Regions from separate parts of the Paenibacillus sp. EKM211P genome, predicted to be linked through region 3. Evidence: riboswitches for the same ligand, from Rfam matches in the RefSeq annotation. Region 3 holds a riboswitch; each other region holds the start of a gene.
What was found. A riboswitch is a leader RNA that binds a small molecule or an ion and turns the genes downstream of it on or off. The one in region 3 is predicted to bind cyclic di-AMP.
Positions count from the first base shown of each region.

Region 1: it holds a riboswitch for cyclic di-AMP, as region 3 does, so the genes downstream of both, G9G57_RS20385 (3D domain-containing protein) here and G9G57_RS22705 (3D domain-containing protein) in region 3, are expected to answer to the same signal.
Region 2: it holds a riboswitch for cyclic di-AMP, as region 3 does, so the genes downstream of both, G9G57_RS07985 (hypothetical protein) here and G9G57_RS22705 (3D domain-containing protein) in region 3, are expected to answer to the same signal.
Region 4: it holds a riboswitch for cyclic di-AMP, as region 3 does, so the genes downstream of both, G9G57_RS24700 (C40 family peptidase) here and G9G57_RS22705 (3D domain-containing protein) in region 3, are expected to answer to the same signal.

Region 1 is NZ_JAAMNS010000016.1:99,522-101,724, reverse strand. It holds gene G9G57_RS20390 (polysaccharide deacetylase family protein) at 1-59, shown strand, start outside; gene G9G57_RS20385 (3D domain-containing protein) at 259-927, opposite strand; cyclic di-AMP (ydaO/yuaA leader) riboswitch at 934-1,103, opposite strand; gene G9G57_RS20380 (amino acid ABC transporter ATP-binding protein) at 1,347-2,069, opposite strand; gene G9G57_RS20375 (ABC transporter substrate-binding protein/permease) at 2,056-2,203, opposite strand, start outside.
Region 2 is NZ_JAAMNS010000003.1:401,973-404,175, reverse strand. It holds gene kdpA (potassium-transporting ATPase subunit KdpA) at 1-512, opposite strand, end outside; gene kdpF (K(+)-transporting ATPase subunit F) at 658-735, opposite strand; gene G9G57_RS07985 (hypothetical protein) at 919-1,314, opposite strand; cyclic di-AMP (ydaO/yuaA leader) riboswitch at 1,428-1,599, opposite strand; gene G9G57_RS07980 (glutathione peroxidase) at 2,063-2,203, shown strand, end outside.
Region 3 is NZ_JAAMNS010000020.1:81,582-83,784, reverse strand. It holds gene G9G57_RS22710 (TatD family hydrolase) at 1-440, shown strand, start outside; cyclic di-AMP (ydaO/yuaA leader) riboswitch at 641-920, shown strand; gene G9G57_RS22705 (3D domain-containing protein) at 1,192-2,203, shown strand, end outside.
Region 4 is NZ_JAAMNS010000026.1:16,326-18,528, forward strand. It holds gene G9G57_RS24695 (GNAT family N-acetyltransferase) at 1-388, opposite strand, end outside; gene G9G57_RS24700 (C40 family peptidase) at 692-1,192, opposite strand; cyclic di-AMP (ydaO/yuaA leader) riboswitch at 1,198-1,335, opposite strand; gene G9G57_RS24705 (hypothetical protein) at 1,612-2,203, opposite strand, start outside.

The DNA.
Region 1 (2,203 bases), on a different contig from region 3:
CTAAGGGCTACAAGTTTGTCACAGTCCCCCGGCTACTTCACACATCGGAACGAAAATAACAGTATGTCTAAGCCTCGTATATACCAACAACGTAAAAAGGCTGCCTTGACGAGCAGAATGCTTCTGCTTGTAAGACAGCCTTTTTTAGCGATAAACGACCGTACTGATAAGAAGTCGTCCCAGTTATATGTTGTGTGCTATAATATTAAGTTTACATAATATATATTATGTTTAATGAAATCAAATATATGCACAATGCTATTTATCAATAACGTACAGTTTCACATTTTGGAAGCCGAAGTCGTTCACGAATGATTTGTTGCCAGGGATAAAGATATCAATCCGCTTTCCGGTAATAGCGCTGCCCTGATCACGGGCAACGGCTACAAAAGAATGGTCTGGCAAGCCGGGATGGGAATAGCCTGTAACTAGCACCTTTGTTCCCATAGGAATGACTTTCGGGTCTACTGCAATTGTACCCAGTTTAAGCGGATTACCGTAGTAATCGACTGCACCCCATTTGCCATTTTCATCAGCTGCGGCTGAATATGCTGTTGCTTTAACATCAACAACTTTACTGTAATTGAATGTTTTGCCCCATGCTTCAATTGTTGGCCTCTCATTCGCTGGTGCTTTCTCCGTAAGAAGCTGTGGTTTCGAATCCGAAGCCGCCTTCACACTTTTTTCGTCTGGCATTTTAATTTGTAGACCTGCATATATGTTGTTGGACGCAATATCCGGGTTAGCCTTCGTCAAGTCATCTACCGATACCCCATAACGTTGAGCAAGCAAAAAGAAAGTATCGCCTTCTTTGGCAGTATGAAGCGAAGCAGCATTTGCTACTCCAGCTGTCTGTGCCAATCCTGCAATCGCTGCGGCAAGCACCGCAAATTTCATGGTTTTTCCAATATGTTTTAAGTGTTTCAAAGATATGTACCTCCTCTGTTATGCCTGCGAAGTTAGCTGTCGGATTCGGACTCAGGAGAAGCCCTATGCTTGTGCAATTCACCCCTAGGCATATTCCACAACATCTATATGACGCATTGGAATAATTGCCGTTGTTACGTCCCCCGCACTTCCCATGGTTTGAGCCCAGCACCTGAGTAATTGTTATCATTGCTGCTGCCCCGGTAAGTTTTGGCTTACTGCATAATATCACAATTTTGTAACCTTATCTGCATGAAAATGTTGGGAATCTTGAACATCATACTATATCCATTACAATTTTGTCATCAAAAATCGGTTTTTTGTTACGAAAATATGGAGATATGGTGACAAAAGGAGAAAAGCCCTCCGTGAAATATCATCACGAGAGGGCTTTGTCAATAATTCATAAAAGCATTTTCTTACAGCACTTTAGCCAGAAAATCACGGGTACGATCATGGCTTGGAGTTCCGAAAACTTGCTCCGGCGTACCTTGCTCTATAATTTGACCGTTGTCCATAAAGATGATTCGGTCTCCTACCTCACGAGCAAAGCCCATTTCATGCGTCACGATCACCATCGTCATGCCGCCTTCAGCGAGCTTCTTCATCACATCCAGAACCTCTCCAACCATTTCAGGGTCCAGGGCAGAGGTAGGTTCATCAAACAGCATTACGTGCGGCTGCATGGCGAGAGCACGTGCTATCGCTATACGTTGCTTTTGACCGCCAGATAACTGGTTCGGGTAGGTATTCTTCTTATCCTCAAGACCCACGGTCCGCAGGAGCTCCAACGCAATTTTCTCCGCTTCTTTCCCCGATTGCTTCTTCACCTGCGTTGGTGCAAGCGTCAGATTCTGCAGTATTGTTTTATGCGGAAACAGATTAAAATGTTGGAAAACCATCCCCATCTTCTCCCGAGTCGCATTAATATTATGACCACGGGCCGTAATCGGCTCACCCTCAAACAAGATTTCCCCTTCTGTTGGCTGTTCCAACAGATTCATACAACGCAAAAACGTACTTTTCCCCGAACCACTCGGGCCGATAATGACGACTACTTCACCTTTGGCGATATCTATATCAATGCCTTTTAAAATTTCATTCTTACCGAATGATTTACGCAGTTGTTTAACGGTGATCACTGGCTCTCAACTTCCTTTCCCATAAACCCAACAGCTTAGATAAGCTGAATGTCATTACAAAATAAATAGCGGCTGCGATTACGAATGGACTTAAGCCTTCGTAGGTAATATTCTTAATGACCTGGGCTTGATAC
Region 2 (2,203 bases), on a different contig from region 3:
ATAAAATCTTGAAAAAAATTACCCAGCCCTTCACCGCGCCGCGTCAATCCCCTCATAAAAGCCGCAGCAACCGAAAACCCCGAAGCAGCCGAAGTAAACATCATCATCGTGACGAACGCCATCTGTGTCAGATACGTAAGCCCGCTTTCTCCGCTGTAATGTTGGAGATTCGTATTGGTCATAAAGCTGATTACTGTATTAAAGGCCAATGATGCTTCCATATTACTGTTCCCAACCGGATTGCCCGGAAGTATAGCCTGCAAGCGCAATAGCAGGTAGCTGATCCCCACAAGCACCACATTGGTTGCAATGAAACTCATAGCATACGTGGTCCAGCGCATGCTGTCTTGTTTCTTCAAACCTACAGCCTTATAAATCAGCTTTTCCGTTCCACCAAAAATACGATCCGTCCGATTCGGTTCATTCGAGAATACGTGATACATATAGGTGCCCATCGGCTTTACCAAGAGCAACAATATGATGATCACAATCCCAATTTGCAGTAGCTCCATCCTCTATTCCTCCTTAAAATGCCCCTGCATTTGGAACAACAGACCTGATTCAGACCATCCATTGAGTGCACACGTTTGCGAAAATCTGCATCTCTGATGCTGCATTCTTGATCTGCTGTTCCCGCCTGCTCGATCCTATAGTTGACTAGAATTTTTCAGGATTCAGGAGTGCGTAGATTAAATACACGAACACAATAGCCGTAAGTCCTAGCACAACGATCATCCTCTTCGCCCTCCTTTTGAGGTCTGCGCATCACACCAGCGTACAAACAGCAGTATCACTCCATAACTCACAGCCATTACGAGCAGCATGTATAAATCCATCATGTTCATACCCTCCGTATCGCTTTTCAGATTGCCCTTTTGATTCCATCATAAAATCATAAACCAGCTATGTTATAAGTGCTTATCCGTTCAGCAGGAAACCCACCTCTCCGTTCAATGTGTAGATCACATGGTCCGCTCCCAATCCCCGATAAATTCCTTGTGGATTACAGCCGTGCGTAATAACATAGATCAATTCTGATGTTAGTGGCCGACATATTTGCAGGAAACGGCAAGTTAGATTCAAGCTGTTTTCGAACAAATACACACTACCAATTTCTTTTTTAGGAAAATTCCATTTTCCCGCTTGCATCGTATTGATGCGCACAATGTGCTCCACACCCATTTTTTTAAGCTGTCGTTCCTCCTGGGTGCTATTTGTGAGAACTGCAAACGCCAATTTTTTGAACATAAGCAATTTCACAAAACTTCTGCCCGCTTCATTCGGTGCAGTGACAATAATTAACCGACCTTCCATCAGTAGCTCCTCTCCCGGTATAAAAAGACAACAAAAAGAAGCCGAAGGAAAAAGGCTTCCTCCGGCTTCATACATTCCATGATAAAATAAACCATGGCTGCACACGGCGGTTTGTTGCCTCTCCCTGTACGCTTACGAGGTTAGCTGTCGGATTCGGACGTGAGAGTCGCCCTATTTACGGCACTTGGCCGGAAAATTCACCCCATGAGACACACGGCTTGCAAAGCCGTATATACTCGTTGGTTCCCCCGCTTTTGCAACTGCAAAATTCAGCGCTTTAGACAATTCGTTGTTGCTTCATTGTTGTTAATTTGAAATTACGTCTTGAATCATACACCCGTGCAAGGAAGACTGTAAAGCTCAACGGCAAGGCTATAAATCACCCTTTAGAGCATAGAAGATTAAGGATAACGCTTACAACCAACCTATGCTTCTCGTATCTCTCTAAAACTCTGTATTTCACCTCTTTTTGAAAATGAAAGGCATGTCAATATTGGCGTAGGGTATGGTACGGTTGCCCTTTATTTATAAAAAAGAAAGAAAATGCGCTATATGTACTAGATAATTATCGAATGAAGCCTTTTTTATGAGAAGAAACACCTCAATTTGCTCCATTTGAAGTGCGATTTACCGTTTTGAACAAAAGACGATTTTACAATGCACAATGTCTGTAGACTCTTCTGGACTTGCAACCCCTTGTTGAATTGTTCACAATTTAATTGTAGAATATTTAATTAGGAGGGATATCATGAGCGTATATAAATATGATGCACAGACCCTACAAGGGGCACAAATTCCGTTATCCACATACGAAGGGAAAGTTCTTCTTATCGTGAATACTGCCAGCAAATGTGGCTTAACCCCCCAGTACAAGGCGCTACAAGAGCTA
Region 3 (2,203 bases):
TACTTCGAAATCAAATTGGCCTGGCACGTGAGCTCAACATGCCAATTGTTATCCATAACCGAGATGCACATGAAGATATTGTGAGGATTTTACGTGAGGAAAAGGCGGGCGAGATTGGCGGAGTCATGCACTCCTTTTCTGGGAGCTGGGAGACCGCTAAAATGGTGCTGGATATGGGCTTTCACCTTTCCTTTGGCGGGCCCATAACGTTCAAAAATGCCAAGCAGCCAAAAGAGGTACTGGCCCTGGTTCCGCTGGATCGTCTGCTGATTGAAACGGACGCGCCATACTTGACGCCTCATCCGTTTCGCGGGAAGCGAAATGAGTCGGCCCATGTGAGATTGGTGGCAGAGGTAGCTGCCCAAATTAAGGGAATTACAGTGGAGGAATTGGTATCCATTACGACCCAAAATGCTTTGGAACGATTTGACATTCAGTGAAAAAGCGAAGAAATCAATCAAAATAAAGAGATAGACGGAGCTAATTATGATTTTGTTGCAGGAAACTCAAGAATATTACAATTTTTTAACCGAATATTTTAAAAAATGTACTTGAAACCTGCTTTACAACATGCATGGAAACAGGATATCATCTTTTCAGTGAATTGTTGTTGAGTGTAAACATCAACAAATCATTTCATGAACCAGTCTCGCTGAGTCCCTTTTGCAGGGAACGGGGGAACCGATATGGCTTACAGTACGTCCGGCGTATGTGCAAGAGAGAATGTCTCTTCAGCAGCCGGCTCAACCGAAATTCATTTCCCGAATGGGATGAACAGGTAGAGAAGCCGTATTTCGATTTCTTTCTGGGTCTTCGGGGTGAATGTGAAGGCGACCGCCATGAGCGGTTGACCTAAGCTAGGGCGACTCTCTACGTCCGAACCCGACAGCTAACCCCGTAAGCGTAACAAGAGAGAAGCCATCTCGTGCATGAGTTTTCCCGCATATTCACACATGTCGGAAGCCACGAAAGAGCTCTCTAGTCTCTTTCTTTGGCTTTTTTTGTTGTGAATAAAAGAAAATCTGTCATCATACTGTGGTTAAACAGGGGAGGACAGCATGCCGCGAAGACGGGTACATGGTGCAGGACAGTCGCAGTACGGGCTTGTCTTGTAGAAAATCTGTTATAGTCACGTCAACGATCAACTATGTCTTACTCCAGACGGCGGGCTATGTAAGGAGGACGGAGGAAATGGGCATTTTCCGAAAAGAGGAGACCCATGAGTCACGCTCATCCAGCATGTCTTACGTATTACGTTGGAAGCAAGAGAATGTGCGCCAGGCTGCTTTGGTTGCTATTTTTCTAATCGCACTAACGATTATGATTTCAATTCTGATGTACACGCAATCTAAAAAACAAGTCTTTTTTGTCATCGATGGTAAGGCATCTGCGGTAGAAACCCGGGAATCCAAGCTCCAAGATTTGCTCAATGAGCATTCTATTTCACTTCAGCCGCATGATACAATTTCCATGCCGCTAAATGGAGCAGTACAGGATGGGGATCGCGTAGTCATTAAACGTGCCAATCAGGTTAAAGTATCCTCAGGCAATAAGACGAAAAAGCTGTACACAACAGAAAATACAGTAGAGGGTGCCATTCGCACTTCGGGCTATAAATTATCATCAACGGATAAAGTTTACCCTGCGTTGGATGCCTCTGTTTCAGCTAACATGGACATAAAAATCGTCCGTGTGAAGAAACAGCAGGTCGAACAGAAAAAACAAGTGCCTTATCAGGTCATCAAAACGGCAGATCCAAGTCTCTATAAAGGCGATAATCGAGTCATTCAAAGTGGCAAATCGGGTGTGGTAGTCCAGCATGTTCAAAAGGTATACCATGATGGAAAATTGGTATCCAAACAGCTGGTCAACAAGGAAGTCGCACAGAATCGTGTGGATAAGGTAATTGCGGTAGGAACGAAGAAGAAACCGGTCGTTCTAGCTGCTTCCATCGGCCCTAAAGATGCGGTTAAGGCTACAAAGGTTAGTTCGGGCAGTGCTGTCCGTAAAGCAGGTATTAATTTTAATTATAGAAAAGTTTTACAAAATGTCTCCATGACGGCGTATTCCGCACAGGAGCCAGGTATCGGTACACGTACCGCCTCCGGCACGCGTGTCACGGAAGGACGCACCATCGCTGTCGATCCGAGTGTAATTCCAATCGGGTGGTGGGTGTATATTGAAGGGGTGGGCTTCCGCCGTG
Region 4 (2,203 bases), on a different contig from region 3:
GGATAGCCCGCTGATTCCAAGTGAGAACCTCTAGGTCAATTTCATTCTGCGGATGACGTCGTCTGGCTTCCTCGGCAATGGCCCGGACAAAATCGGAGCCTGTGCCATGTCCGCATCTTTCGGGATGCATTCCAAGACCCAGCCGGGTCACACCGACCATAGGGAAATATTGAGCAAATCCCGTCAGCTCATTCTCTTCGTCCAGGACCGCAACATATTGCTCTTGGCGAAGCGTGGGACTTCCAAATTCGACTTCAAGTGCCTTCATTTGTTCCCAGGGAAGCCAGCCGTATATGTTGTAGGGGGGATCATAGCGCCACTCACAGATTTCAGCCGCTTGATGCTCGTCCATCGGTACGATCCGGTAGTTGGATATTGAGGCCGGCACTTTTCCATTCCTCCTTATGCAGGTACTTCAATCATTAACCACAGATTGTAGACAAGTTGTAGGAGAATGGCAAGCGTGTTTATTTCGTACCTAAGTCGGGTATACATTCAATAAGAAGGATTTACTGCTCATATGCTCCCCCAGCGGTGACGGTAAAACCGACGATGTTCGCTAAAATTGAAACCTTTTGAGGTGTCAGTTCGTCAGTAATGATAATCATTGCTGATGTAGTGGACATAAAAAACCGCAATTCGATTCCGGCCAGAATCAAATTGCGGCTAGGGTTAGCTTGCTGTGCGGTAGTTATTCTACGTTGTCGTCATCAGGAATATCTGAAGCTACAGAATGGTAAGCGTCTGTGCTCATAATTCTTTTTGCACCGACATAACGGTTAGCGTAATAATTTTCGTTCAGTGAGCTAACTACTACACCACGTGAAGTCGAGGAGTGGGCGAATTTCCCTTCACCTACGAAGATACCTACATGGGAAACGCCTCTTCCTGTGGTGTTGAAGAACACCAGGTCGCCTGGTCTCATTTCATCGCGGGATACAGAAGAACCCATTTTGAATTGTGATCCAGATTGATGCGGCAGTTTAATTCCCAGTTTGTTGAATACATACATTGTGAAGCCGGAGCAATCGAATCCCTCGAGTGTAGTGCCTCCGCTTCTGTAGTTCGTTCCTTTGGCATCTTGGATGACCTGGTCCATCTTAGAGTCTGCAAATGCACTGCTGCCACCGAATGTAAAAGATGTAAAGGCAATGGCGAGACCCATGGCTGCGATCGTTAGCTTCTTCTTCAAAAAAAATATACCCCTTCCAATGCCTGCGAGGTTAGCTTAAGGATTCGGTAGAAGGTTCCCCTATGACCACTCTGTTGCGAGATCAATTCACCCAAACTGGTTCCCCCGCTTCCTAGGTGCCAGGAATTAGGCTTAACTTAAGATGTGCACCTTGGAGAGCAGTATTCACGACAACGATGTTTTTAAGATAAAGGTTACAATAAAGATTACAAAGTTGTTACTATCAGTTCACTGCGATTATTGTAACAAAGACAGCAGGCTTTGGCAAATGTTTCATCGCAAAAAGTTACAAAAAAAATCTGTTCCTAACGCTCCAGGAACAGATTCTGTTAACAGTATTCAGTTATGTGCTGTTTGCACGGGAAAGAAAAAAGTTTTTTCGACAGCTGAAAATACAGGAGAGAGCATATTGTGAGGGGTTAGCCTCTGCTGGAGATATCGATGTGCCATAGCCGATACTGTGAACTGATATGCCACAGCCTGACCAGACTGGTAACAAAATGATACGATTGCTGGAGAATCAGCGCCAACATACCCGTCCAAATCATCGCCACGGTGCCAAATAGACCGAAAACTAGCAACACACAAGTACCGAGCAACAGGGATACACCAACAGCCGGAAGAAGCTGGCGAAAGAAGGCAAGCAGGGAGGATAGTATGGCGTGACCACTGACAGTGCCCAGCTGCATATACAGGATGCACTGCCGAATGACCCAACCGTAAGCTATCCACCCCATGGCATAGGGCAACAAATGCAGCAGGTAAGAGGAAGATTGCAACGTTCCTACTACAATAGGATAGAGTCTCGGTACCACCCAAAAGGCGGGAAGCAGCAGCAAACCCAACTCGATGATGTAATACAATAGCGATGACATACCGTGGCGTTTCATCCCCTTGAAGAAGGACAGGCTTTGCGGTTCAGACGCATCGGTATGCAGGCTTTGATATATGCCAGCTCTAATGAAGGGAGTGATTAGTATGCGCAATACGGTCGCCCCTAGTAATATCCAC